4 regions of the Mesorhizobium sp. CNPSo 4671 genome follow, and region 1 is predicted to be linked to each of the others. Evidence: riboswitches for the same ligand, from Rfam matches in the RefSeq annotation. Region 1 holds a riboswitch; each other region holds the start of a gene.
What was found. Region 1 has a riboswitch for cobalamin ahead of AC04SF_RS12490 (aromatic ring-hydroxylating oxygenase subunit alpha). Riboswitches for the same ligand answer to the same signal wherever they lie in the genome.
Positions count from the first base shown of each region.

Region 2: linked by a shared signal. The riboswitch ahead of AC04SF_RS10430 (DUF1636 family protein) and the one ahead of AC04SF_RS12490 (aromatic ring-hydroxylating oxygenase subunit alpha) in region 1 are both predicted to bind cobalamin.
Region 3: linked by a shared signal. The riboswitch ahead of metE (5-methyltetrahydropteroyltriglutamate--homocysteine S-methyltransferase) and the one ahead of AC04SF_RS12490 (aromatic ring-hydroxylating oxygenase subunit alpha) in region 1 are both predicted to bind cobalamin.
Region 4: linked by a shared signal. The riboswitch ahead of AC04SF_RS10695 (CbtB domain-containing protein) and the one ahead of AC04SF_RS12490 (aromatic ring-hydroxylating oxygenase subunit alpha) in region 1 are both predicted to bind cobalamin.

Region 1 is NZ_JBWLUW010000004.1:79,240-86,356, reverse strand. Features, by position in the region: gene AC04SF_RS12495 (FAD-binding oxidoreductase) at 423-1,517, opposite strand; gene AC04SF_RS12490 (aromatic ring-hydroxylating oxygenase subunit alpha) at 1,537-2,784, opposite strand; cobalamin riboswitch at 2,900-3,100, opposite strand; gene AC04SF_RS12485 (DUF680 domain-containing protein) at 3,595-3,792, shown strand; gene AC04SF_RS12480 (DUF680 domain-containing protein) at 3,863-4,078, shown strand; gene AC04SF_RS12475 (DUF680 domain-containing protein) at 4,147-4,386, shown strand; gene AC04SF_RS12470 (ABC transporter ATP-binding protein) at 4,490-5,602, opposite strand; gene bglA (beta-galactosidase BglA) at 5,632-7,117, opposite strand, start outside.
Region 2 is NZ_JBWLUW010000003.1:463,677-470,793, forward strand. Features, by position in the region: gene cobN (cobaltochelatase subunit CobN) at 1-2,527, opposite strand, end outside; gene cobW (cobalamin biosynthesis protein CobW) at 2,546-3,583, opposite strand; gene AC04SF_RS10430 (DUF1636 family protein) at 3,586-4,014, opposite strand; cobalamin riboswitch at 4,055-4,259, opposite strand; gene AC04SF_RS10435 (winged helix-turn-helix domain-containing protein) at 4,289-5,488, opposite strand; gene AC04SF_RS10440 (NADH-quinone oxidoreductase subunit A) at 5,823-6,188, shown strand; gene AC04SF_RS10445 (NuoB/complex I 20 kDa subunit family protein) at 6,179-6,760, shown strand; gene AC04SF_RS10450 (NADH-quinone oxidoreductase subunit C) at 6,765-7,117, shown strand, end outside.
Region 3 is NZ_JBWLUW010000027.1:8,323-15,439, forward strand. Features, by position in the region: gene metE (5-methyltetrahydropteroyltriglutamate--homocysteine S-methyltransferase) at 1-1,693, opposite strand, end outside; cobalamin riboswitch at 1,812-2,010, opposite strand; gene AC04SF_RS35495 (adenosine kinase) at 3,484-4,476, opposite strand; gene metK (methionine adenosyltransferase) at 4,584-5,780, opposite strand; gene AC04SF_RS35505 (serine hydroxymethyltransferase) at 5,825-7,117, opposite strand, start outside.
Region 4 is NZ_JBWLUW010000003.1:515,556-522,672, forward strand. Features, by position in the region: gene AC04SF_RS10665 (hypothetical protein) at 1-228, shown strand, start outside; gene AC04SF_RS10670 (MerR family transcriptional regulator) at 472-858, shown strand; gene AC04SF_RS10675 (methyltransferase family protein) at 865-1,341, opposite strand; gene AC04SF_RS10680 (heparan-alpha-glucosaminide N-acetyltransferase) at 1,338-2,336, opposite strand; gene AC04SF_RS10685 (MFS transporter) at 2,563-3,762, shown strand; gene AC04SF_RS10690 (aromatic ring-hydroxylating oxygenase subunit alpha) at 3,766-4,935, opposite strand; cobalamin riboswitch at 5,067-5,264, shown strand; gene AC04SF_RS10695 (CbtB domain-containing protein) at 5,298-5,477, shown strand; gene AC04SF_RS10700 (CbtA family protein) at 5,493-6,290, shown strand; partial or broken gene cobU (bifunctional adenosylcobinamide kinase/adenosylcobinamide-phosphate guanylyltransferase) at 6,283-6,778, shown strand; gene cobO (cob(I)yrinic acid a,c-diamide adenosyltransferase) at 6,780-7,117, shown strand, end outside.

The sequences.
Region 1 (7,117 bases):
ATCCCTGTCGGATGCCGATCGGCACGTGATCTCCCGCCCAAATGCCGATGCTGACAATAGTCAAGTTGCAATCGACAAATGTCAAGCGGCGCGCAAACTTTAAAATCTTGAGACCAGAGGCGGTGAGCGGGGCTTCAAAAAGTCATGAAAAAACAAATGATTATCGCGCCCGCCCAATTCGTGGCTTGCTCGACGGGAGATGGCGTTCACGGAATTGTTTCGCCGGGCGATTAGGGCGCTGGGGCTGGAGAGGGTCGAACGGCGAGCCGTGTTGCGGCTCGTCCGGGACGATCGGCTGAAACGGCGAGGACTCTCCCGAAGCAGATGGAGGGCCAGGGCGCCACAGGCCGCAACAATAACCTCGTCCCGTGCCTGGGACAGGCACGAAGGCGACGCCTCTCGCTAATCCGCCCCGATGTTGCTTACGCCTCGATTTCGAGAGCGGACAGCGGCTTCGAGCAACAGGCGAGGATGAAGCCGTCGTCGATCTCGTGATCGAGGATGCCGCCATTGTGGCTCATCTCGACGGCGCCGGAGACTTTCTTCACCTTGCAGGTACCGCACAGGCCGAATTCGCAAGCTGCGGGGATCCGCACGCCCGAGGCGCGCGCCGTCTGCAGCACGGTCTGGCCGGCGACGCAATCGGCATCGACGTCCGAAAGCGCGAAGCGGATCGGTGTTGCGGCTTCGACGGGAACGGCCACGCTGTCCGGTGCGGCGAACGGCGCCGGGATTTCCTCCACCATCGGTGCGGCAAAGCTCTCCTGGTGGTATTTCGTCATGTCGAAACCGGCGGCCTCCAGCATGCCGCGCACGGCGCGCATGAAAGGGTCCGGACCGCAGCAGAAGATCTCGCGTTCGCGGAAATCGGGCGCCAGCAGCGGCAACCGGATGGCGTCGATGCGGCCCATATGGCCGTACCAGCCCTCGCGGCTCGACCGCTCCTCGATCATGAAGCCGAGCGACAGGCCGGGCATATGACCGCCGAGCAGTTCGAGCTCCTTGCGGAAGATGATTTCTTCGGCGCGCCGCGCGCAGTTGACGAAGCCGACATCGGTCCATGGCGCGCAATCGTTCAGCCAGCGCAGCATCGACATCATCGGCGTCACGCCGGAACCGGCGGAGATGAACAGATATTTGGCCGCCGGGTGGCTGTGCAGCGAAAAATCGCCGGTCGGCCCGTAGGCCTTGACGTGGGAACCTGGCTTCAGGTGGTCGAACATCCAGCGCGTGCCGATGCTGCCGGCCTGCGCCTTCACCGTCACGGCAATCGAGAACGGCCGCGACGGCGAGGACGATAGCGTATAGGTGCGCATCAGCGGCCCGTCCGATGTCGGCAGTTCCAGCGTCACGAACTGGCCCGGCTTGTAGCGGAACCAGGTCTGGTTGTCGGACCGGAAGGTGAAGGTCTTGACGTCAGGCGCCTCGTCGCTGACGCCGATCACTTCCAGCACCTGCAGCCTGTCGTTCCACGGCGCCATCTGATCCAGATGGCGATAGAGGCCAAGATCCGTCATCGCATTCATCCCTTCACCCCTAGGCGACACTGCGCAAGGCCGGCCTGCCGTCGTTGGCAAGGCGCGGACCGATGAAGCGGGCGTACCAGTCGACGAACTGGATCACGCCGCCCTCATGGAGTTCGGAGTAGGGGCCGGGTTCATAGGCCGGCGACAGGATGCCGAAGGCATTTTCCTCGACGATGCGGCGATCCTGGTCGTTGGTCTCGGTCCAGACATGGGTTAGCTCGGCGAGATCGTAGTCGACGCCCTCGACCGCATCCTTGTGGACCAGCCATTTGGTCGTCACCGCGGTTTCGGTCGCGCTGATCGGCAGCACGCGGAAGGTGACGGCATGGTCGATCAGGATGTGGTTCCAGGTCGTCGGATAGTGATAGTGCATCAAGGTGCCGATGCGGTCGGCGGAGACGCTGTCGGAGAGGTTCTTCTTCACCGCCCGCTTGCCGTTCATGGTGTAGCTGACAGCGTCGCGCAGCAGCGGCGCCCTTGTGGCGCGGTATTGCCCGGCCGGGTCGATGCGGAACTTGCTCGGCAGGCCCGCCGCCTCGCATTTGGCCCAGTGCGCCAGCATCTCCGGATCGCTGTCGGCGCCTTGCACACCGGTCACCGTCGGGGCTTCCGGGAAGGTCTTGCACAGTTCCGGGTGATTGCCGGCGCAATGGTAGCACTCGCGGTTGTTTTCCCAGACGAGCTTCCAGTTGCCCTTCTCGACGATCGTGCTCTCGAAGGCGATCTTTGCTTCGCTGAGCCGGTGCGGCTTGAGATAGGGTTCGATCATCGCCCGCATCGGCGCGAAGTCGGCGGGCTCCTTGGCCAGGCAGATGAAGATGTAGCCGGCCACGCTTTCGCAGGCGACCGGCTTCAGGCTGAACTGGCTCTTGTCGAAACCGTCGGCCATCTGGCGGGCGAACAGCAGCCGTCCGTCCAGCTCATAGGTCCACTGGTGATAAGGACAGACCAATTTGGCGGCCGTGCCCTTGTCGGTGTTGCAGACGCGGCTGCCGCGATGGCGGCAGGAATTGTGGAAGGCGTTGATCTTGCCCTGCTGATCGCGCACCAGCACGACCGGATAGTCGCCGATCTGTACGGTGATGAAGCTGCCGGGCTTGGGCAGTTCGCAATCATGGCCGATGAACAGCCAGTCGCGATACCAGATCAGCTCCATGTCCAGTTTGAAGAAATCGGGATCCGTGTAGAAGGGCTGCTCCAGCGAGAAGCCCTCTCTGCGGCTGTTCAAGAGCGTCAGCATATCGTTGCGCGCATCCATGTCCTGTCCTCTTCATTTAAGGACTGACTATGGTGGTGATTGAGGAAGGATCGGCCGCGCGCCGGCTCGCGCCGGATATGCAGCATCCGCCTCTTGACCGCCCACCGCGATCAGTCGAGTCTAGATATCTCGGGCTGGTTTCCGGGCTCTGGAGTGTCCTTGCGGACGGTCGCGACACCTTCCCAGGCTTTCGCCCAGTGGTCTCCCGTTGCGACTTGAACTCCACCACCGTTGCGGGGGCAGCGCCGGACTTTGACCGGCTTCCCAATTCTCCGCCCCGTCGTCACGAAGCGGCACCTGAGATCACATGATCTAATCACGACAGCGTTTGCGACATCGGCATGAAAGCGACATCGCATCCATATGGCGCGACACGCATGCGAAACGATCGGGTCAAGAAACGGCGGTCGCGAAAATCATCGCGGTGACGGCTGTACCGGCCGTCAGAATCGACCCGGAACGGGCGCCAAAAAGGTTAACGGTTTCGAAAAGTGACTATTAGCAGATTCTAAAATCGAACCGAACGGTTCGTTTCTGTTGACGGTGCGTGCAGGACGTCGTGAACGCTGAGGCTCCGATACAGTTGGTGATCGCTGCGCTGGTTTCAGCTAAAAGTTTGATATCGAAGAGAAAAATGTTTGACGTAGAAGGCCATGGTACAATTTCAAGTGGTGGATTCTTGGTCCACGGCAAACAACTTCGTGATTGGAAACGACTAGCTGGCTTTCCCACATCGGGCCTGTCCGAACGACGCGATTTTAATCCCAAGACACGCCGCTAGACGGACAGAAAAATACTGGAGTGCCCAAAATGAAAAAGATTGTTCTCACTGCCGTCGCCCTTCTGGCGATTTCCGGCAGCGCCTTCGCTGGTAGCGACCACTATGGTTCGGATGCCGCTGCAGCCACGGCTGTCGACAGCCAGCACACCGCTTCGACCAAGAAGTCGGAACCGGCTGCTCAGGCGCCTGTCCAAGGTGCTGACCGCAACCTCTTCGGCAACAATTAACAGCCGATGCCAGCCAATGGCAGGTTTTCGCCCGCCGCTTTGGCCGATCTCAAGAATTCAGGAGACTAACATGAAGAAGTTCATCATTGCCGCCGCCGCCGTCGTGGCCATCTCCGGCAGCGCTTTCGCCGGCAGCGACAACTATGGCTCCAATGGCGCCAACCAGGCTGCTGCCGCTGCTTCGAACGACAGCTCGTACACCGCTTCGATCAAGAAGTCGGCTCCGGCCACCCAGGCGCCTGCTCAGCAGGGCGCCGACCGCAACCTTTTCGGCAACAACCAATAGCCGGTTCGCAGCGGGACGGTGGGCATACCTGCTGTCCCGGCGAAATCTAGAGACTCAGGAGACTTGAAATGAAGAAGATCATCCTTGCCGCCGCCGCCGTTCTGGCCATCTCCGGCAGCGCTTTTGCCGGCAGTGACAATTATGGCTCCAATGGCGCCAACCAGCCTGCCGCCACTTCGGTTGACAACTCGCGTACGGCTTCGATCCGCGACAGCGGTTCGCCCGTCTACAAGCTGCTCAATTCATCGGGCGACGCGCAGAAGTCGGCGCCTCAGGGCAGCGACCGGAACCTCTTCGGCAACCACTAAGAGCTGAAGCTAATCTTCCAAAAAAGAGCGGCGGGCTTGGCCCGCCGCTCTTTTTGTGTCGCCTCGACCCGGCAGGACTCTCGACCCAGCAAGACTGGCGGCCTCAGGCCGCTTTTGCTTCCGGCTTCTGCAGCGCGAAGGAATGTCCGTCCGCATCGAAGATATGCAGGTCCTCGGCATTGGCACTCAGCCGCAGCGTCGAACCGCGCTTGACCTCGACATTGCCAGGCAGCTTGGTCACCAGCGGCAGGTCAGCGCGGCCGATGTCGACATAGACAAGCTGGACCTCGCCGAGCTGCTCGACATAGTCGACCGTTCCCTCGAACAGATAGTCCACGCCGGTGGCGACCATAAGATCTTCCGGCCGCACGCCGAAGCTTACAGCGGCGCCCTTCGCCGAGGCGGGCGTCGTGATCGGCACCGTCGCCTTGCGCCCACCGACATGGCTGACGACGGTCGGGTTTCCGGTCTTGTCGATGGTCGCTGGCAGGATGTTCATGGCCGGCGAGCCGATGAACTGGGCAACGAACAGATTGCCGGGCTTCTTGTAGAGGTCCATCGGCGTGCCGACCTGTTCGATATGGCCGTCCTTAAGCACCACGATGCGGTCGGCCAGCGTCATTGCCTCGACCTGGTCGTGGGTGACGTAGATCATCGTCGTGGCGGGCATCGATTCCTTCAGCTTCGCGATCTCGATGCGGGTGGCGACGCGCAGGGCGGCGTCGAGGTTCGACAGCGGCTCGTCGAACAGGAACACTTTCGGATTGCGCACAATGGCGCGGCCGATGGCGACGCGCTGGCGCTGCCCGCCCGACATCGCCTTGGGCAGCCGGTCGAGATATTTGGTCAGCTGCAGGATTTCCGCCGCCTGGCGCACGCGGCGGTCGATCTCGGCCTTGTTCTCCTTGCCGATCTTCATCGAGAACGCCATGTTGTCGTAGACGGTCATGTGCGGATAGAGCGCATAGGACTGAAACACCATGGCGATGCCGCGCTTGGACGGCGGCACATCGTTTACGACCTCACCGGCGATCTTGAGTTCGCCGGAGGTGATTTCCTCGAGCCCGGCGATCGACCGCAGCAATGTCGACTTTCCGCAGCCCGACGGGCCGACGAAGACGATGAACTCACCCGATTTGATATCGAGGTCGATGCCGTGGAGAATGTGCAGGTTGCCGTAGGATTTCTTCACTTGTCTCAGATTGACATCGGCCATTGGTTTCCTCCCAGTGATGTCTCAAAAATTCAGTCGATCCGTCCGAACCAGGCGCCGTAACCGCCGAGCTCGATCGAACCGGGGCTCGCCTGCCCGGAAAACCCGTGTCCCGGCAAAGGTTGCAGGGATCGGTTGCCAAGGTCAACCTTGGCCGGCTTGGCGCCGAGGTTGAAGACGCAGACGACCTGCTCATTGCCGGCACGGCGGGTGAAGGCGACAGTGTCGCCCTCGCTTTCGATGAAGGTGATGTCGCCCTTGGCCAGTGCCGGATGGGCGCGGCGGAAGGTCAGGAAGCGCCGGTAGTGCTCGAGCAGCGAAGCCTGGTCGCCCTGCTGGACATTGACCGCCTGCGCCAGATGCTTGGCCGGCACGGGAAGCCAGGGCTTTGCCTGGGAGAAGCCGCCATTCTTGGCGTCGCCATCCCAGACCATCGGTGTGCGGCAGCCGTCACGGCCTTTGAATTCCGGCCAGAAACGGATGCCATAGGGATCCTGCAGATCCTCGAAACGCAGTTCGGCTTCGCCGAGCCCGAGCTCTTCACCCTGGTAGAGGCAGACCGAGCCGCGCAGCGACATCAGCAAGGCTGAGATAACCTTGAGATAGGCGATGGGGTCGGCTTCGCCGGCGGCCCAGCGCGAGGCCGGGCGCATCACGTCATGGTTGGAAAAAGCCCAGCACGACCAGCCGTCGCTGGCGACCTTGCCGAAGGCTTCGAGCACCGATCGGACCTTGTCCGCGCTGATCTTCTCCGGCGCCAGGAAGTCGAAGGAATAGCACATGTGCACGCGTTTGCCGCCGGCGGTATAGGCCGCCACCACTTCGAGCCCGCGCTGCGAATCGCCAACCTCGCCGACCGCTGCGGTCGCCGGATATTCGTCGAGCAGCGCGCGGAAGCGTTCGAGGAAGCCGAGGTTTTCCGGGCGGCTCTTGTCGTAGATATGGTCCTGGTAATTGTAGGGATTGACCGCCGGCGCGGTCTGGTCGTTGCGCTCTTCCGGCGGCAGCGGCGGGTTGTTTTCCAGGCCCTGGCTGTGGAAGTAGAAATTGATCGTGTCGAGGCGGAAGCCGTCGACGCCGCGCTCCAGCCAGAAGCGGGTGACCTCGAGCAGCGCGTCCTGGACTTCGCGGTTGTGGAAGTTGAGGTCGGGCTGCTCGGCCAGGAAATTGTGCAGATAATATTGCTGGCGGCTGGTGTCCCACTGCCAGGCCGAGCCGCCGAAGATCGACAGCCAGTTGTTGGGCGGCGTGCCGTCGGGCCTGGCGTCCGCCCAGACATACCAGTCCGCCTTGGGATTGCTGCGGCTCGACCGGCTTTCCTTGAACCACGGATGGCTGTCGGCGGTGTGAGACAGCACCTCGTCGATCATCACCTTGAGGCCGAGCCGGTGCGCCTCCCCCGTCAGCGCGTCGAAATCGGCCAGCGTGCCGAACATCGGATCGACGTCGCAATAGTCCGAGACGTCGTAGCCGAAATCCTTCATCGGCGATTTGAAGAAGGGTGAGATCCAGATCGCA
Region 2 (7,117 bases), on a different contig from region 1:
GTGCTGCCGGCGGCAGCACTTCGATGCCGGTGATGCGGCCGGTGGCGGCATCCCATTGCGGCCGGCAGCCCATCAGCGCCAGGCCTTGCGCGATCTCCTCGCCGCCGGTGCGCAGCGAGGCCGAACCCCAGAGATCGATGACCAGCGAGCGCGGCCAGTCCCCATGCGACTGCATGTAGCCGCGCACGACCTCTTCCGCCGCCGCGCGGCCTAGGTCATAGGCAGTAGGCGTGGGCATGGTGCGTGGGTCCGAGGTGAACAGATTGCGGCCGGTGGGCAGTACGTCGGAACGGCCGCGTGCGGGCGCGCCGGCCGGGCCGGCCTTGACGTGGCGGCCATCGAGCGCGGCAAGCAGCGCGGCCTTTTCAGCCTTGGCGCTTTGCCGGCGCATGGCATCGGGCTCGTCCTCGGAGGCGCGGCCATAGATGTGCAGCCCGTCCTTGATGGCGAAGTCCTTGAGGTCGCAGAGCCAGGCGTCGATACGGCGCAGCGCCTCGTCGGGCGCGTCGGTCCTGGCGACACCGGCTTCGGCGGCGAGGCCGGTTTTTTGGGCGGTGTCGACGATCAGTTTTGCCAGGCGGTCACGGCGGCGGCGGTCGAGACCGTCGGCCTGGGCGTATTCGTCGACCAGCCGTTCGAGTTTGTGCTGATCCTCGTCCAGCCCGGCGCCGGTCAGCGGCGGCGGCAGGTGGCCGAGGGTGACGGCGGCGATGCGCCGCTTGGCCTGTGCCGCTTCGCCCGGGTTGGAGACGATGAAGGGGTAGATGACGGGCAGGGCGCCGGTGACGATCTCGGGGAAGCAGTTTTGCGAGAGCGCAACGGTCTTGCCCGGCAGCCATTCCAGCGTGCCGTGGGCGCCGACATGGATCAGCGCATGGACGCCGAGCAACTTGCGCAGCCAGAGACCGAAGGCAAGCAGGGCATGGCGCGGCGGCAATGTCGGGTCGTGGTAATCGGCGCGGCGATCAGCGGAGCGGCCGCGATCGGGAGCCAGCGCCACGGTGATGTTGCCGAAGGTCGCGGCGCGGAAGGGGAAGTGCTGTTTGGTTGATAGCGAAGGTTTGCGCGAGGCGCCCCCCTCTGTCCTGCCGGACATCTCCAGGACAGAGAGGGGGGCCTCGCGCAAACCTGTCTCTTCTGCCTTTCCCCATGCCGCCTCAACGGCAGTCATTGCCTGAGCAGGCAGTTCCTTAGAGAAATCGAGATACTGCCCCAACTCCAGCCCTTGCGCGCCTCCCTCCAGCAACCCCAGCAGCGCCCGCGGCGATTGCGGAATCCCCTCAACCACATAGCCCTGTTCGCTGAGGTCATGCAGCATCGCCAGCACGCTGGACGGCACATCGAGGCCGACCGCATAGCCAGTCCTGCCAGGCGCACTCGGGTAATCCGGGATCAGGATGGCCAGCTTGCGTGCGGCACGGGGCGTCTCCTGCAGCTTGATGAAGGCGACCACACGCTCCGCCACCTGCGCCACGCGATCCGGTTCCGGCCGGTTGGCGAAGGCACGATGGCCAAGTGCCGGATCGACATCGCTTTCGCCCTTGAAGGAAATGGCGCCGGCGAGGATGCGGCCGTCCAGTTCGGGCAGCACGACATGCATGGCGAGGTCGGCGGGGGCCAGGCCGCGCTGGTTGTTTTCCCAGACGTCGCGGCGGGTGGTGGCGACGATGACCTGGAAGACGGGAACGCCGGCGCGGTCGAACAGGGTTTGAACGCCCGGTTCGGCGCCGGAGGCGAAAGCGGTCGCGGTGATGATGGCGGCGGGTCTGAGCGTGGCGAGTGCCGTTTCCACGAAGGCCAGGGATGTCGGGTCTTTCAGGCTGGAGGCGAAGATGGGAACAGGCGCCATGCCGCGCTGCCGCAGTGCGTCGAAAAGGGCGTCGATGGGCGCGACGTCGGCGGCCAGCAGCATCGAGCGGTAGAAGAGAATGGGCACGAATTTTCCCTCGCCCTTGAGGGAGAGGGGGACGACGCCGCGGCCTGGCTCGTAGTAGCCGGCTTTTGGCACCGCCACCGGCTCAACAATGGCCGCGTCCTGTCCGGCCAACCCCGCCAGCCGCAGCACCAGCGCGCCCATATTGGCCGGCCCGCCCTCGCGGAAATAGCTGAGCAGCGTGTCCAATTCCCGGCGCGGCAGCGTCGAGGCTTCGATCAGCCTGATATCCTCGTCGTGGCTTTCACCGGGAAGCAGCGCCAGTTTTATGCCGCGTTCGCGGGCGATCGAGGCCAACTGGTCGCAGCCATAGCGCCACCAGTCGTAGCCGCCGAGGATGCGCACCAGGATGATCTTGGCGTGGCGGGCGACGCTGTCGATCCAGAGGTCGACGGACATGGGATGGCGCAGGTCGCGCAGAGCGGCCAGTCGCATCGAGGGCAACCGGCCGGCGTCGGCCTTCCACGCGGCCGCCAGGCCGGCGAGGTCGCTGTCGGTGAAGGACAAGGCCACGATATCCGCCGGCGTCTGCCGCAGATCGACCGGCTCGGCGAGATCGTCGAGCGAGGCGGAGGTCGTGGTGAGGATATGCATCGCGGCCCGTGTCTGAAATCAGCCGGCGAGTATACGCTCGATCGCCGGGCGGTTCAGCCCCTTCAGGCCGATGACGACGAGGCGCGAGCGGCGGTCGTCCTCGGCGGTCCAGGCGCGGTCATAGTAATGATTGACGCGCGGGCCGACGGCCTGCAGCAGGAGCCGCATCGGCTTGCCGCCGACCTCGACGAAGCCTTTCACGCGCAGCACGTTTTCCTGTTCGGCGGCGGTGGCGACGCGCTTGGCCAGTTCGTCCGGATTGGCGATCGAGGCAATGTCGACGATGAAGGTGTCGAAGTCGTCATGCTCATGGTCGAAAGCGCCGTCATGATGCGATTTGCGGTTCTCGATGTCGTCCTCGACCGCGAGACCAAGTCCGAGCAGCACCGAGGGATCGACCTTGCCATGCGACGTCGGCACGATTTTTACTGCGCGGGCGGAATGTTCATTGATGATGGCGTTGGCTCGGGCCGAACCAGCGGCGTCCATCAGGTCGCTTTTCGACAGGATGATCAAATCGGCGCAGGCGATCTGGTCCTCGAATACTTCTTCGACCGGGTCGTCATGGTCGAGGCTGTCGTCAGCAGTCCTCTGCGCCTGCAGCGCGTCCATATCGTTGGCGACACGACCTTCGGCCAGTGCCGGGCCATCGACCACGGCGATGACGCCGTCGACGGTCACGCGGCTCTTCACCGTCGGCCACTGGAAGGCCTGAACCAGCGGTTTGGGCAGAGCGAGGCCCGAGGTTTCGATCAGGATATGGTCGACCTTGGGGTTGAGCGACAGGATCTGGTCGAGCGCCGGCACGAAATCGTCGGCGACGGTGCAGCAGATGCAGCCATTGGCCAGTTCGACGATGTTTTCCTCGGGGCAGGTGTCGATGCCGCAACCCTTGAGGATCTCGCCGTCGATGCCGATGTCGCCAAACTCGTTGACGATGATCGCGATACGCTTGCCGCCGGCGTTTTCCAGGAGATGGCGGACCAGCGTCGTCTTGCCGGCGCCGAGAAAGCCGGTGACGACGGTGCAGGGAACGCGGGAGACGGAAGCGGTCATGGTTAGTCCTTCAGCATGTCGAGGGGTGGAATGCGGGCCACGAGGCCGCGCTTGAGGGAATCGGGCCGGCCGCGCCAGGGGATGAGGCCGTCCGTTGACGTGGCGAAGAGCTTTGCGCCAGTGACGAGGTCGGCGCCGCTGGCCGCAGTCAGGTCGCCGAACACATAGCTCCAGCAGCCGTCGCGCAGGATCGCCGCGCTCAGCCGGCGCTTGCAGTTGCCAAGGCACTCGACCGTGCGCACTCGGATATGGTCGTCAGACGCTGCATGGCGCGTGTCCTCGGCCAACAGTTCGCCGGCGCGGGGATGGGCGTCGGAGCCGGTTTCGTCGCGACAGGAGGCGCAAACGATGACCGTGATGCCGGCCAAGGCTTCGCTGTCGGCGGACGAGATATCCGCTGTGCCAGCCGAAAAACTGCTGTTCTGGTCCAAAAAGCCGGGCTCCTTGCCCGGAAACCCGCCGGGCGATCGGATTCTTCTGTCGCAGACGGCAGGTCTCCTGGCTCGCGGGTCATCGCCTTGGGTGCCGCCTTCCCGGGAAACTCCCAGTGGCTTTCGGCCTTGGCTCTTCGCTTACAGTTGCGGGGACAGCCGCGGATTTGAGATTTTCATCCCGCACCGCATTCCCTCTTAGCCCCTGCCGTTGCGGGCAAAGGACCGTCTGGACCGGATTTAGGCTTTTGCAGGCAGCGGTGTCAACGCGGGCTTACGACACGGCGATGTCGGCCAACGCCGGGCCCAGATCGCCGGCCGGTGTCACCTCCATGCGTTCAAGGCCGAGCCAGCCCTGCATCTGCTTCAGTTCCTCAAAGAGCTGCGCAGCGGTTTCAGGCGGTGCGTTGGGCTCAGGGTAGGCGGCATGGATGCGCAGGACGCTGGCTGGCCGGTCTGCCTTGAGGTCGACGCGCGCGACGATCCGGTCGCCGAACAGGAAGGGCAGGACGTAGTAGCCGTATTGGCGCTTTTCGGCCGGCGTGTAGATCTCGATGCGGTAGTGGAAATCGAACAGCCGCTCCGAGCGCGAGCGCTCGAAGACAACCGGGTCGAACGGTGCGAGCAAGGCGCGCGCCTCGATTTTTCGGGGCAAGCGGGCGTCCTTATGAAGGTAGGCCGGCTTGTCCCAGCCTTCGACGCGCACCGGCACGAGCTCGCCCAACTCGACCAGTTCCTCCAACCGGCCCTTCATGTCGGCCGGCGACAGTCGAAAGTAGTCGCGCAAATCGCCTGATGTCGCGATGCCATGGGCGCGGGCGGAGATGCTTAGCAATTCGCGATGCGCGTCCTCCGGGGCAGGCACCGGCAGATCGAGGATCGCCTGCGGCAGGACGCGCTCGGGCAAATCATAGAAGCGCTCGAAGCCGCGGCGGTGCGCCGTGGTGATGCGCCCGGCCCAGAACAGCCATTCGAAGGCATGTTTGGCATGGCTCCAGCCCCACCAGCCGCCCGAACCCTTCTGGCCTTCGAGCGCGGAGGCGGCGATCGGGCCGCGCTCGGCGACCGCGCGGTAGATCTCTTCTATATAGGCGGCGTGTTCGCGGCCCCATTTGGCCAGGCCCAGATACATCTCGTCGCCTTGCTCGGCGCGCTGCATGCGCCAGCGCATCAGCGGGTAGGTCTCGACCGGCAGGAAGGAGGCCTCGTGCGCCCAGTATTCGAACACCGTGCGCTTGCGGGTCACCGCGGCATTGTCGAGTAAGGCGAGCGGGTAGGGGCCAAGGCGCGAATAGAGCGGCATATAGTGAGCGCGCACCACCGCGCTGACGGAATCGATCTGCAGCAGGCCGGTGCGGGAGAGCACGCGGGCGAGGTGGCGGCGGTCAGGTGTGCCATTTGGGCGCGGATCGAGAAATCCTTGAGCGGCGAGCGCGATGCGCCGTGCCATGGCAAGCGAGATCTTTTCGTTCATGCAGCTGTCACTCTAAGGGCGTCCAGGTCGAGAGTCCGATGGGTGATTCCGGCCCATGCTAGCAGGGTTTTGGCGGCAACCCTGTCAGGAGAGAAAAGTGGAGTAAAAAGCGAAGGAAATCAAACAAGAGCGGATCGGACCAGTTTCTCCGGATATGCCGTCCAGGTCGGGCTTTTGAACAAGGTTTGACTTGCTTCGCTGGAAGTGCTGCGCTAACCCTCGCCGCGTTGCAGCATAGGCCCCTTAAAACGGTTCAGCGGTTAATCTGTCACGCTTCCGCATTAAGGTCCGGTGCTGTAATCAAAGTGGATTGGCGCCAACGGAAAGCCGCTGCATGAACGCACTCCTCAGTTCGTACCTGCCCATCGTCCTGTTCATCGGCGTGGCGCTGGTCGTCGGCCTGGCGCTGCTGGCCGCACCGTTCCTGGTGGCCTATCGCAATCCCGATCCCGAAAAGCTTTCCGCCTACGAGTGCGGTTTCAATTCGTTCGACGATGCCCGCATGAAATTCGACATCCGCTTCTACCTGGTGTCGATCCTGTTCATCATCTTCGACCTCGAAGTGGCCTTCCTGTTTCCCTGGGCGGTGTCCTTCACGAAGATCGGCATGCTGGGTTTCTGGTCGATGATGGTGTTTTTGGCAGTGCTGACCATCGGCTTTGCCTATGAATGGAAAAAAGGAGCGCTGGAATGGGATTGAACGACAGTTCAGGCACCCTCGTCGCGCCGAAGCCGAAGGGCATTATCGATCCCAACACCGGCCGGCCGGTGGGAGAGGACGATCCCTTCTTCCTCGAAATCAACAATGAGCTTGCCGACAAGGGTTTCCTGGTCACCTCGACCGAGGCGCTGATCACCTGGGCGCGCAGCGGCTCGCTGATGTTTATGACCTTCGGTCTGGCGTGCTGCGCCGTCGAGATGATTCACACCTCGATGCCGCGCTACGATTCGGAGCGCTTCGGTGTGGCGCCGCGCGCGTCTCCGCGCCAGTCCGACATCATGATCGTCGCCGGCACGCTGACCAACAAGATGGCGCCGGCGCTGCGCAAGGTCTACGACCAGATGCCGGAGCCGCGCTACGTCATCTCGATGGGCTCGTGCGCCAATGGCGGCGGCTATTACCACTATTCCTATTCGGTAGTGCGCGGCTGCGACCGCATCGTGCCGGTCGATATCTATGTGCCCGGCTGCCCGCCGAGCGCCGAAGCCCTGCTCTACGGCATTCTTCTCTTGCAGAAGAAAATCCGCCGCACCGGCACGATCGAACGGTAAATCCATGGCCGCATCCCTTAGCGAACTGTCGACCTATCTCGGCGAAAAGCTGATCGGCCGCGTCTCTGACGAGGCGATCGCCTATGGCGAGCTCACCATCCATGTCGAGCCGGGCAACCTCATCGAAGTGGTGACGTTCCTGCGCGACGATGCGCGCTGCCAGTTCATCTCGATCATCGATGTCTGTGGCGCCGACTATCCGTCGCGCGCCAAGCGCTTCGACGTTGTCTACCACCTGCTTTCGCCGAAACAGAATGTCCGCATCCGCGTCAAGGTGCAGGCCGACGAAGAGACGATGGTGCCGTCGATCACCGGCGTGTTCCCGGGTGCCGACTGGTTCGAGCGTGAGACTTACGA
Region 3 (7,117 bases), on a different contig from region 1:
GCTTTTGCGTAAGCGACTGGGAGAATTCCCACCAGCGCACCGTCATCGGATTGGGGCGCGATACGTCGCCGAAGATAATCGGGGGGCGCACGTAGCGCGAGCCATAGCTTTGCACCCAGCCATTCTGGGTAAAGGCGAAGCCGGACAGCTGCTCGCCGAAATGCTGTACCATGTCGTTTCGTTCGAACTCGCCGTGCACCAGCACGTCCAGCCCGATCTCCTCCTGCCAGCGAATGGCAGTCTTGGTCTCGTTCTGCAGGAAGCTGTCGTAGTCGAGATAGCTGAGTTCGCCCTTCCTGTGGGCGGAGCGGGCCTTGCGCACCCGAGTCGTCTGCGGGAATGATCCTATGGTGGTGGTTGGGAACGGGGGCAGGCTTAGCGTGCGGGCCTGGACCGTGGAACGCACGAGGAAAGGGTTCTTTCGTTGCTTCATGCTGTCGTCAATGCCGGCGATCCGACCTTCAACAAGCGGATCATGGACCTTTGCGGACGCTGCGCGAGCAGCGGCAGCCTCGGCGGAAGCTGTCAACTCGTCTGCCACTGAATCCCTGCCTTCGAACAGCGCCCTCGCCAGCACCACCAGTTCGTCGGTCTTCTGCGCGGCGAAGGCGAGCCACGACCTGATGGTGGCATCGAGTGCCGTCTCCATCCGAAGGTCCATGGGCACATGCAGCATCGAGCACGACGGCGCAATTTCGACGCGGTCCAAGGGCCAGCCGGCGACGATCGGCTTGATGCGGTCGAGAATGGCAGGCAGGTTCGCGCGCCAGACGTTGCGGCCATCGATCAAGCCAAGCGACAGCACCAGATCCTTAGGCGCGAGCCGACCAATCGTCTCCAACTGTTCGGGAGCGCGCGAAAGATCGAGATGCAGTCCGGCTGCGGGCAGCGAAATCGCCGTGTCGAGATTGTCACCCAGCGCACCGAAATAGGTAGCCAGCATGATCTTCAGTTCGGGCGCGGCATTTGACAGCTGCCCATAGGCAAATTCAAAGGCCGCTTGTTCGTTCGGGTTTAGATCCAGCACAAGCGCCGGCTCGTCGATCTGCACCCAATCGGCTCCCGAAAGTTTCAACCTCCGCAGGAGCTGCTCGTAGACGGGCAGAAGCCGCGGCAGCAGCGCGATGGGATTGAAACCCTCGGCAGGTGACTTCGCCAATTTGAGGAAGGTGACAGGTCCAAGGATGACTGGGCGTGTATGAATGCCGAGGGCTTTAGCCTCGAGGAAGTGATCAACCGGTTTCGTCGACGAGAGGGCAAACGTCTGATCATCGTCGAGTTCCGGCACGATGTAGTGATAGTTGGTGTCGAACCATTTGGTCATTTCCATCGCGGTCAGGGCAGGGCCAGCCGCACGCTCCTGATCAGAGTGCCCGCAGCTCCCCGTCTGGTCTTGGTCGCCGCGCGCCATGGCGAAGTAGATGTCGAGCGGGAGCTCGCCGCCACTCCAGGCGTATCGGGACGGCACCGCGCCGACCATTTCTGCAGTGTCGAGCACATGGTCGTAGAGCGAGAAGTCGTTCGACGGAATTTTCGACACACCGCGATCGCGCTGCTCTTCCCAGTTGGCGGCACGCAGCGCTTTCGCCGTTGTGAGAAGGTCGGTAGCGGAAGATTTTCCGGACCAGTAGCTTTCAAGCGCGAATTTCAGTTCTCGTCGGCGACCGAACCGCGGCACACCGAGCGTTGCCACAGGAATTTGCTGAGAGACAGTCATGCCATACCCCGATGGTTGGGGCGTGGGGACAAGAAGGCGCCTCGTAGGCCGGCACGAACGCCGGGCTGCTGCGGCCACCGAGACACCCCGCCCGTGGACAAAGTTCGTCGTGGCAGGTCTCCTGGCTCGCGGGGTCATAGCTTCTCCCCGTCTTCCCGAGGCTGTCGCCTCAGTGACATGAGTGGGGTTGGCTCACCGCTAACAGTTGCGGGGGCAGCGCCGGCCTCGCACCGGCTTCCCTCTTAGCTCCATGCGGCAGTGCCGTACGGAGAACCACGGCATGCAGACAATCACAGCAGGGAACTGTGTGTCAATACCGCATAAAGAAATGTTTATGTCATTATGTGACATTTTGGTGTTGCGCATAGGTTGCACCGAGAGCGAGTAACTGCGACCGCGCTGATCAACCGGCAATCAGGCCACGCATTGAACCGCCCGAAGCCCAGTAGACATCGAGAACTCCGGCCGGCTTGCTGTTCGAGCCCACCGCGGCCTGCCAAGTCGGCGGCGTCAATCCGATCGCCTACATGCCGGCGATCATCAATGGCCTCAGCGCCGAATCGAGGGCCCCACATCCCTGACTTCTTGAAATCCAAAGGCCAAGACACATGACGCGTCGGCAAGGTGCCTATGTCTCTTCTCAGGTCAGACGTTTTTGCCCGCATTTGGCAGATCCGGCTCTGACACGTTGCACTCATACACACGGGATCGGTTGCGGGTATTCTGCCCGCTCGAAGCGTAAAAGCGCCAAAAGGCAAAGCTTGCTCGACGCCAAAACCAAGAGATGCCGTTTCGCTTTCGCGGGTTTACCTAGAAATCTTTGACACGGACCCCACCATTTCTGGTGCGCCTGTCGTATTTCCATTGTGTGTTGCACGGTAGAGTGACTGCGTTTCGCCGCGAGCGCGGCAGAACCGCAGACGGTACGCGATCGGCCGGAGGAAATAAGGCGGCGCAGACCGTCACGCTTTTCAAACGAGACATTCTCCAGGAGGGGATCGTCATCATCTATCCGGCTGTCGGGAGGCTCGGCTGGCTGAGAGGACGAGGCAACATGCGGTCAAGAGATGAAGGGCGAGGTCGACGCCAGGCAACTGCACTGGACGTCGCCCCAAAATGGCGGGCCGGTCGCGCAGTCGAGCCGCCATCACGAGATTTTCGCGGCCGTGGCGGCTTCGCGGTCTGCTGTCCGCCGGGTGAAGCGCGCAGCAAATGAGGCCTGGTGGAGAAGCCCATGCGGCCGAAGCCAGTGCGACGATGGATAGGACATTCGATGCCTCTGAAGGACATATCGGGCCGTCGAAGAGCGCTGCGAGGCGCTGTGCTTCCTGCCGGCGCTCAACCCGACAGCTGGCTGGGCCAGTCCGAGTTGCTGCATCTCACCCCTGATGCACACCTGGAGTGTGTAGAAAGCAAAGATGTCGAGGCGGCAATTGACGGCACTACGGTGATCCCCTCGGGCGCAGAGCGGAGATGCGACTCCGCTTTCGGGATTCAGAGGGCTGCACTTTGTCGGGACGAGATTGAAACATCAGCAACCCAGCAGTCCTCAGAGGAGACTGTTGATCCCTCCTCTATACGCGCGGCATCAACGTTCCCGTCCAGTCAAGCTACGACGAGCGTGATCTGGTCAGGGGCGCCGCCACCTGCCTGTCTTGAACGGTGCCGACATAGCCTTGATCCTGCTGCCTCGGATCCTGAGATCCCTCTTTGCCCCCGCTGTTCATTGAACAGCTCGCACCGGGTGGATCTGGTCTTGCCGCCAACTAGAGCAGCCAGGCTTGCTCCGCCTCGCGGCGCAGGTTCTGCCTCGGCCTTGGGCCGATCTGCTGGATCGCCAGTCCGGCGGCCAGTGAGCCGAGGTCGCCGCAGGTCTTGAGGTCGCGGCCTTGCGTGTAGCCATGCAGGAAGCCGGCGGCGTAGAGGTCGCCGGCGCCGGTCGTGTCGACGAGTTCCCGGATCGCCGTCGCCTGGATGACCACGGTCTCGTCACCGCGCACGATGATCGATCCTTTTTCGGACCGCGTCACGGCGGCGATCCGGCAGTCCTTGCGGATCTTTGCCAGCGCCTCGTCGAAGGACGATGTCTGGTAGAGCGACTTGATCTCGTGGCTGTTGGCAAAGACGATGTCGACGGTGCCCGAGCGCATCAGGTCGAGGAACTCGTCGCGGTAGCGGTCGACGCAGAACGAATCCGACAGCGTCATCGAAACCTCGCGGCCGGCCGCGTGCGCCAGCCTGGCGGTCTGCCGGATCGCCTCCTTGGCGCGCGGCGGATCCCATAGATAGCCTTCGAAATAGGTGACCTTGGCGCCCGATGCCTTGTCGGCCTCGACATCCTCCGGTCCGAGCTCGACGCAGGCGCCGAGATAGGTGTTCATCGAGCGTTCGCCGTCGGGCGTCACGAAGATCATCGATCGCGCCGTCGGCGGTTCGCCCGTGAGCGGTTTGGTGTCGAAGGCGACGCCCTGGGCATGGATGTCATGCGCATAGATATCGCCCAGCGCATCGTTGGAGACCTTGCCGAAGAAGGCGGCACGTCCGCCGAAGGAGGCGATACCGGCCGCCGTGTTGCCGGCGCTGCCGCCGGAGGCTTCGATCGCCGGACCCATGCGGCTGTAGAGCAGTTCGGCGCGCTGCGTGTCGATCAGGTTCATCGCGCCCTTGATGATGCCGTTGGTCTCGAGGAAGTCCTCCTCGCACTGGGCGATGATGTCGACAATGGCATTGCCGATGCAAAGCACGTCATAATCCGGCATCAATGTCTCCACCAAAAACCCGAGCCGGTTTCTTGCCGCGCTGGCCCGGCGTGGGTGTGGCCAGTTGGAATGGACTTTTCGCTTCCCAATCGACTCGGCGCCGGCCCTCACGGGGCGGCGAGCCCTGCCTCGCGACGCAATTCGTCGGCTCTGTCAGTCCTCTCCCAGGTGAACTCAGGCTCTTCACGGCCGAAATGCCCGTATGTCGCTGTCTTGCGGTATATCGGGCGTAAGAGATCAAGCATCTTGATAATGCCCTTTGGTCTGAGGTCGAACAGCTCAAGAATGAGTTGCTCAATCCTTTTCTCCTGAATTCTCGCGGTCCCGAATGTATTGACCATGACGGAAACCGGACTGGCCACGCCGATCGCGTAAGCAATCTGCACCTCGCAGATGTCCGCAAGTCCCGCAGCGACGATGTTCTTCGCGACATAACGAGCCGCATAGGCAGCCGAGCGGTCAACCTTGGACGGGTCCTTGCCCGAAAAAGCGCCGCCGCCGTGGCGCCCCATCCCGCCGTAGGAATCGACGATGATCTTGCGCCCAGTGAGGCCGCAGTCGCCGCGTGGCCCACCGACTACGAACCGCCCCGTCGGGTTGACCAGAATTCGGACGCCTTCGGCGTCCAGGTGGGGCGGTAGGACTGGCTTTATGATTTCCTCAATCACGCCCTCGCGGACCGTCTCTTGGGATACCTGCTCATCGTGTTGCGTCGACACGACGATGGTGTCCAATGCGATGGGGCGCAAGCCTTCATAGCGCACCGAAACCTGGGATTTCATGTCAGGACGCAACCAACTGAGTTCTCCTGCCTTCCGCACATCCGCCTGTCTTTTTGTCAGGCAGTGGGCGAGTTGGATCGGCAAGGGCATCAGAGTATCAGTCTCGCGGCATGCGTAGCCGAACATGAGGCCCTGATCTCCAGCTCCCTGGTCGAGATCCTGCCCTTTGCCCTCGTCAACGCCTTGGCTGATGTCGGGCGACTGCTCAGTTATGGCCACAACGACGGAGCACCGCCGGCCGTCAAAACCGATGGCCTCATCATCATATCCGATATCGAGAATCGTATTGCGGGCAACTTGGCTGTAATCAACCCTTGCATTGCTGGTAATTTCGCCGGCCAGAACGACTGTCCCTGTCTTCACCAAGGCTTCACATGTCTTGACCAACGTTTCGCAAGCGACGCGCGCTTTCGGATCGAAGCGGAGCAATGCATCGAGGATTGAATCCGAGATGTTATCGGCCAACTTGTCCGGGTGGCCGGCGCCAACCGACTCGGAAGAGAACACGAACTGCCTAGCCATGAAATGCCTCGTTTCGGGTGTTAAAGTTGTCGGGGCGCTCTGCTTCAGCTGCCTTGCCGGTCGGTGATGCCCGGCACCTCGAACGCAGTGCACAGGTCGGCAACGTCCTTTCGCACCTGGGCATGGAGACCTTCGTCGTCTGGCCGCCGGAGGACGCAGTCGATGAAGCCAGCGATTTGCACCATTTCTTGGTCGCGCATACCCATGGACGTTACCGCGGGTGTCCCCAACCGAATTCCGCTTGTGAGCGCCGGATGCCGCCGGTCGCCCGGCACCATGTTGAAGTTCGTGATGATGCCGGCCTTTGCCAGTCGCTCGGCATAGGCCTTTCCGGGCAATGGTCGCTCCCGAAGATCGAGGATCAGCATGTGATTGTCAGTCCCGCCCGTGACCAGGTCATAACCTCGCTCCATGAGCCCCTTGGCGAGGGACTTGGCATTTTTGACGATCTGTTGACCGTAGCTACGGAAGGACGGGTTCGCGGCTTCCTGCAAAGCGACAGCTAGCGCAGCGATGACATTCATATGAGGCCCGCCTTGCAGTTGAGGGAAGACCGCCCGATCTAGTCGCTTGGCGAGATTGACTTTGCTATCCAGATGATAGAGCGCTTGATAGCGATCTTCATTTTTTGACAGAATGAAGCCCCCGCGGGGGCCCCGTATTGACTTGTGGGACGTGCTGCTGACGACGTCGCAATATGCTACGGGATTGGGATGCGCTCCCGCGGCGATCAGGCCACTGATGTGCGCGATGTCGGCCACGAGATAGGACTCCGCCTCCGACGCGATTTCGGCCATCGTGGCGTAGTCAAAGACACGCGGGTAAGCAGTTCCGCCGACCCAAATGAGTTTTGGCCGTTCCTGCTTGGCCGTCTCGCGCAAGCGATCATAGTCGATTTGCTGGGATTCTTCGTGGAGCCGATAGGGAACGCGTTTATAATCAGTTCCTGAGAAGTTGACCGCCCATCCATGAGTCAGATGACCGCCACTGGGAAGAGGCAAGCCCATCACTTTGTCTCCGGGGCTCAAAAGTGCGCGATAGACAGCTTGGTTCGCCGGCGAGCCGGAATAAGGTTGGACGTTAGCGTGTTCGCTGCCAAATAGCGCCTTCAGGCGTTCAATGGCGAGCTTCTCAAGCTCATCGACGATCTCGTTTCCCTCGTAATACCGGGCACCTGGGTACCCCTCGGCGTACTTGTTCGTGAAAATCGAGCCGGTCGCTTCCAGCACGGCCGAAGAGGCAAAATTCTCCGAAGCGATCAGTTTGAGCGTCGTCCGCTCCTGTCGCTCCTGCCTCAGAAGCAGTTCGTGAACGCGGCTATCAACCTCGGCCAACCG
Region 4 (7,117 bases), on a different contig from region 1:
GTGCTGAAGATGATGGCGGACGCCGGCTTTCCGACTTCCGAAATCGCAGACGTTGCCGAAATCCTGGATTTGAAGTCGTTCCTGGTCGTTCCGACCAAAGCCGAGGCGGCAAGCATGGTTGACAGTTGCAAGGCCGACACCGGCTGGCAAGAGGATTATACCGTGAGGTTTGACCTGCGGCCACTGGAGCACGGCGTTGCGAAGATTCTCTATGAAGTCCCACAATAATGTCTTCTCATGCCGCGGCGGCAGGACCAGTGAGTCCACCTCCAGGCGGATGTTTCCGACTTAGCCTCACGCACGTTGAGCCGATGCGATTGCCCTGGGGTGTGGGTCCCGCTCAATTGACTTTTACGTAAATGCCGTGCGAGGCTCGCGCGGGGGCCATGTCGATTCCGACAGGCAAGGGTTTGGTTCGGGACAGAAGGCGACGCCGCGTGGTGTTGCCCAGGCTTCCGGCATGGAGCGACAATGCGGGAATATTATTCGATCACCGAACTGACCCGCGAATTCGACGTGTCGACGCGGACACTGCGTTTCTACGAGGATGAGGGACTGGTGCAGCCGGTGCGGCGTGGCCGCACACGGCTGTTTCGCCCGTCCGACCGCCATCTCATCCGGCAGATCATGCGGGGAAAACGGCTCGGCTTCTCGATCAACGAGATCCGCGAAATCATCCAGATGTACAAGGAGCCGCCGGGCGAGGTCGGCCAGCTCAAGCTGATGATCAAGCGCATCGAGGAAAAGCGCGAGGATCTACGCCAGAAGCGCCGCGACCTCGAGGAGACGCTGGCCGAGCTCGACCAGGCCGAGGAGTCCTGCGTCGAGCGGCTGGTTGAGCTTGGCGTCAACACGTAACGCTGTTCAAATCCAGCGCCGCACGCGTTTGGCGTAGTCGCGGTATTTCTTGCCGAATTTCGCCGCCAGCACCTTTTCCTCACGCTCGATGGCGACCTTCTGCGTGACGAAGGCGGCGATGAACGCCAGCGGCAGGAACCAGACGATTCCCGAGACAAAGGCGACGCCGATCAGCAGCAGCGTGTTGGCGAGATACATTGGGTTGCGGGTGATGCCGAAAGGACCTGTGGTGACGAGGTGCTCCGGCACTGCATTGGGATTGAGGGTGGTCCTGGCCCGCATCATGGTGCGGATGGCGGTGAACCAGAGTGCCGCGACGCCGAACAGCGCCACCCAGCCGGCGGCGAACAGGAGGTCGCCCAGGAGATCGCCGATCCAGGGCAGGGGATAGAGCAGGCCAAGGATGACGCTGATGGCGATCGCCGCGACGTAGATCACCGGCGGCCACGGTATCACACCAGGCTTCGGCTGGGTTTCGGTCATTGCGTTCCTCCCTCGTCCATCTTGTCCTCGGTCTGGGCCGTGCAACTGGCGGCCAGATCGCCCAGATGCGCTCGGAATTCGGCACTCTGATCGTTGTTCTCGAGCCGATCAAGCGTGGCCTCGCCCTCGATCGTCGTCAGCATGCAACTGCAATAGCTGGTGCAGAAGGTTGCGTTGCGCGTCTGCTCGCAGGAGCGCTGGCAGGTTTTCAGGAAATTGACCTGCGGGGTTTCGACCTGGGCCGGCATGATCTGCGAAAACAGCCAGACGCAACCGATCAGCAGCGGCTGGTGGATCAGGTAGAAGGCGAGGCTGTGGCGCCCGATGAAGACCAGCGGACTGGCCCAGCGGCCGGGCATGAGGCTCGCCAGACGGGCTCGCAGGCCGGAGGCGGAAGCGAGTTTCGCCACGCCGATGCCGACAAGCACCGCGCCGAACCATGGAAACAGCGGTACATAGTCGTTGGATCGCGGATTGATCGCCGAGAGGCCGATCCACCACAGCCAGGGATGGTCCAGGGCTTCGAAGCGCAGGTAGACTGGCGCGGCGATGACAAGCGCGGCAACGACAAGGGTCAGCAGGGCCGGCAGCCGCAGGAAGGCGAGGCCGAGCAGGCTGGCGAGCGCGATCTCGTGCAGGATGCCGAAGAAGATGAAGCCGTCCGGTGTTGCGATGCGGGTGACCACCGAAATGGCGATCGCCGCTCCGGCGACCATGGCGAAACGCTTCCAAAAACCGTTCCAGCGGATTTGCTGGCCGTGGGCGAGGTAGAGGCTGACGCCGACCAGGAACAGGAAGGTCGAGGCGATGCAGCGCGCGTAAATCTTCCACCAGCCGAAGGCGGTGAGGCCGGGATCGGTGTAGCCGAAGAATTCCAGATCCCAGGTGAAATGGTAGCTCGCCATGGCCAAGAGCGCGATGCCGCGCACGATGTCGATGGCGACGATGCGCCTGGATGGCTCCGGAACGGATGCGGTCGGCGTGTGGATGGTCATGGTCTCGCGTTCTGATTCAGCCCCCGCCTGAGGACTATCACGGTTGGACGGGACAGAAGAAGGCCGGGGAGCACGGCGATGCAGGCACCGGACGCAGCGCCGCTTTAGGCCAGCGCCGGGAAGTCTTTGACCGACTTCGCTTTTCACGGCCTATGCGTCGGTTTCCTCTTAATCGTCCGGGAATGACCACGGCAGATTTGGCCGGTGATTCTGGTTTGGGGAAGCAATGTCCACCCATGTGCGCCATCCGATCTGGCTTCCGGCCCTCAAGGCCGCGGATGCGCGCACCTTCGCCTCGCTCTATGCCGTCGAATCCTTCGCTCGCGCCACGGTGTCGAGCGTCATCCCGATCCAGGCCTACGAAATCCTGCACAACGAGCAGATCGTCTCGATCCTCTATACGATCGTGGCGCTGCTCGGCCTGTCGGTGACCTTGTTCATGCCGATGCTGATCCGCCGCTTTGCCCGGCGCTGGGTCTACACGGCGGGCGCCTGCCTGCTCGCCATCGGCTCTCTGTTTTTCGTTACCCACACGCTTGCCGGGCAATTGGCGGGCATGCTGTGTCGGGTGATGGGCGCCAGCGCGCTTTCGATCACGCTCAACCTCTACATCATGGACCACATCCGCAAGACCGACTTCATGCAGGCCGAATCGTTGCGCATGGCGTGGTCGATGCTTGCCTGGACCGGCGGGCCGACGCTCGGCATCTTCCTCTACACGCGCTTCGGTATCTATGCCGCGCACGGTGCGGTGGCGGTGTTCGCGCTGGCGCTCTTGGCGCTGTTCTGGACCTATCGGCTGGGCGACAACCCGTCGATCCGGCCCGGCAAGACACGGCCGGCCAATCCGCTTGCCAATATCGGCCGCTTCATCGCGCAGCCCCGATTGAGGCTTGCCTGGCTAATCGCCTTCGGCCGCTCCTGCTTCTGGACGACCTTCTTCGTTTATGGGCCGTTGTTCATGGTCATCACCGGCGAGGGCAAGCTGGCCGGCGGCCTGCTGGTCTCGGCCGGCAACGCGCTTTTGTTCATGGCGATCTTCTGGGGCAAGGCGGGCAAGCGCTTTGGCGGCCGCAAGACCATGACTTTCGCCTATTTCGCCATGTCGGCGATGCTCCTGGCAGCAGGTACGGTGGGCGAGAGCGTGCCGTTGCTCACCGGCGCTTTCCTGCTGTGCGGCGCCTTCTTCACCATCGCGCTCGATGCGCTGGGCTCGACCGCCTTCATGCGCTCGGTGCGCTCCTATGAGCGGGCGCAGATGGCAGCGGTCTACCGCACCTATCTCGATTTTTCCGAGCTGACGCCGCCGCTGGTCTATTCGGTGGTGCTGGCTTTCTTTGGACTGGGCTCGGTGTTCGTCACGCTCGGGCTGCTGGCGGCGGTTTGCGGGCTTGTCACGTGGCGCTACCTGCCAAAGTCTCTGTGAGGATCAGGCAGAAAGTGCAGCGTGGCGCTCGCGCACCCAGTTGTGGAAGCGGTGCAGGTCGTACTCCTCGGGCATCAGCACGCCGGCGGCGTGGCGCATCGAATGCAGGCCTCTCTGGTTGACCTCGCAGATCGCCGCGTCCTCTTCCAGCACCTGTGTGCCGAAGGCGACGATGTTGTCGATGTCGGTCACGGCCAACGCCTCGGGCGCGAACAGCCATTCGGCGACAAGCTCGGTCTGTTCCGGGCCGAGCGGCACCAGGCGCACGGTCCTGACATAATCGACATGACCGACGACGAACATCGACGGCAGGCTGGTGGCGTAGGTCTGGCCGGCGGCGCGTTCGGCCGGGGTCAGCCCTGAGAGGATCGGCCCATGCGTCTGGCCATCGCGTGACCAGGTCTCGGCGCCGGCGCGCAGGCCGCCGGAAAACTCCGGCGCATCATTGTCGGCGTGGCGTACCCATTCAGGATCGTCGTGACGGCTCATCAGGCCGCGGCCATAGATCGGCACCAGCCGCGATAGGTCCTTGTGAACGCCGGGGCAGTGCAGGCACTCGTTGAAGTTTTCCCAAAAGATCTTCCAGTTGCAGTGCATCACCTTGCGCAGCACATGGCCCGATACAAGCGCTTCCAGCGGCCAGTTGCCGAGATCGCCGGAGGCCGGATCGAAGGATGCCTGTGCGGAGCCCGCCGCGTCCTCCTGCAGATTGATGAAGACGAAGCCGCGCCACACCGAGAGCGCGACGCGGTAGAGCGGATGGTCGGCCTTGTCGAATCCATCCGGCAGCGATTTGGACGGCACGCGCACGAGATCGCCGCGTAGCGAATAGGACCAGGCGTGGTAGGGGCACGTGATCAGCCGCGCCTTCAGCCGGCCCTCGCTCTCCTGGCAAAGCTGCGAGCCACGATGGCGGCAGGTGTTGTGGAAGGCACGCAAAGCGCCGGTGTCGTCGCGCAGCACGATGATGTCCTGCGTGCCGATGCGGAATCGGCGGAAGGCCAGCGGCTTTGCCAGATCGGCCTCGCGGCAGGCGAGCAGCCAGTTTCTGTACCAGATGGCGTCGAGGTCGAGCTGGTACGCCGCTTCATCCCAATAGGCCGACGAGGGCAGGGTCGATTCGGCCCGGGTCAGGCCATTGTAAGGGGCGCGCTCGCTGGCAGTGGGCTGCATGGCTGGCTTCCTGTGAAGCGGTCAGCCGACACCCGGCCAGGAGAATTGTCAATTGTCGCGCCTGGAAACAGCATGGCGCAATCGCGCTGTTTGCCGGCGGAATTTGGTTTGCCGCGTGTCGCGATTTTCCCTATAGTCATGCAGTCGTCGGTTCCGTTTTGGAGCCAAGAGGGAATGCGGTGCGGGCGAAATTCTTGCCCAATGCCGTGGCTGCCCCCGCAACTGTGTGCGGTAGTCCTCTCCATATGCCACTGAAGATTCGTCTTCGGGAAGGTGGGGAAGGGCGCTGATCCGTGAGCCAGGAGACCTGCCGACGACGGCAAAACTGACAGGCCCTCGGGTGGAGGGTGAAAGGACAAGATATGAATACCGCTTCCGTCTCCCTCGGCGCCTCCGTCTCCTCGCAGTCGCGCTTCGTGCAGCTGGCGCTTGCCGCGCTGCTCGGCACGTTCATCATCGGCTTTGTCGGCTTCTCGCATATCGATGCGGTCCACAATGCGGCTCACGACTATCGCCATTCGATGGGTTTTCCCTGCCACTGACGAAGGCCTGACATCATGAATTTGTTTCGCAACGTCGTGTTCATCGCGGCGATCGCAGGGCTCGTGGGGGGCATTGCGCTCGCCTGCATGCAAGCCTACGCGACCGACCCACTGATCCTGAAGGCGGAAGTCTATGAAAAGGCCGGCGGCGGCCATCACCACGACCACGCCGCTGTTACCACAAACGACAACGCCATGAGCTCGGCCGTTCCGGCTGACAATGCCATGAGCAGCGCGGCCCCGGCTCCTGCGGAAGCGGCCGCCCCGGTCGAGGACGAAGGCTGGGCTCCGGCCGACGGTTTCGAGCGCTTCGCCTTCAATGTCCTTGCCAACATCGTCAGCGGTATCGGTTTTGCGCTGATCCTGGTCGCTGTCTCCGAATTCATGGGCGGTATCGGCAACTGGCGGCAGGGTGTCTTCTGGGGCCTAGCTGGCTTCGCTATATTCACTTTGGCACCTGGGCTCGGCCTACCGCCGAAACTGCCGGCAATGCCTGACGCCGATCTCTTGCAGCGCCAAATCTGGTGGACTTTGACAGTGGTGGCGACTGCCGTCGGCCTTGGGCTCATCGCGTTCCGCAAGTCACTGCCTCTTGCCCTTCTTGGCATTGCTCTTATCGTGGCGCCGCATATCGTTGGCGCGCCGCAACCCGATAGCTTCGTGACGCCAATCCCCGAAGGCTTGCATCACCAGTTCATCGTGGCCTCAACGCTCACCCGTCTAGTGTTCTGGCTGGTGCTCGGCGCTGTCGTCGGCGTGGTGCGCGGACGCTTCACCGGCACCGCGACCAGCCTGCGCGACAGCTTTGCCTGATCGCAACAAGCTGACCTTCATCATCGGCGGTGCGCGCTCCGGCAAGAGCGCGCACGTCGCCCGCGCCATGGTCCTATATCGCCACGGCGCAAGCCTATGACGACGAGATGTGCGAACGCATCGCATTGCACCGCTCGCGGCGCGGCGAGGGCTGGATAACAGTCGACGCACCGCTCGACCTCACCGGCGCGCTTGAGGCCTTGCCCGATAACCAGCCGGTGCTTGTCGACTGCCTGACGCTGTGGCTGACCAATCACATGCTGGCCGATCACGACGTCGGCGCCGAGTGCCGGCGGCTGGCGGATTTGCTGTCGCGGCCGCGCGGGCCCTGGTTCGTGGTATCCAACGAAGTCGGGCAAGGCATTGTGCCCGACAATGCCCTGGCGCGCCGGTTTCGCGATGACGCCGGACGGCTCAACCAGCAGGTCGCCGCGATCGCCGACACGGTGCTGCTGATGGTGGCGGGGCTGCCGCTCAAGGTGAAGTGACATGACCGACATCGACAATAAGGACGAAGAACGCCATCGCGCCAAAATGGCCAAACGCAAGGCGGTGCAGGACGCCGAGGTTGCGGCCAAGACGATCGAAAAGGGACTGCTGATCGTCAACACTGGGCCAGGCAAGGGCAAGACCACGGCCGCCTTCGGCCTGGCGCTGCGGATGCTTGGCTACGGCAAGCGCGTCGGCGTCGTCCAGTTCATCAAGGGCAAATGGCACACGGGCGAGAAGGATGCGTTTTCCGCCTTCGGCGACCGCGTCGTCTGGCATGCGATGGGCGAGGGTTTTACCTGGGAGACGCAGGATCTGAAGCGCGATATCGCGGCGGC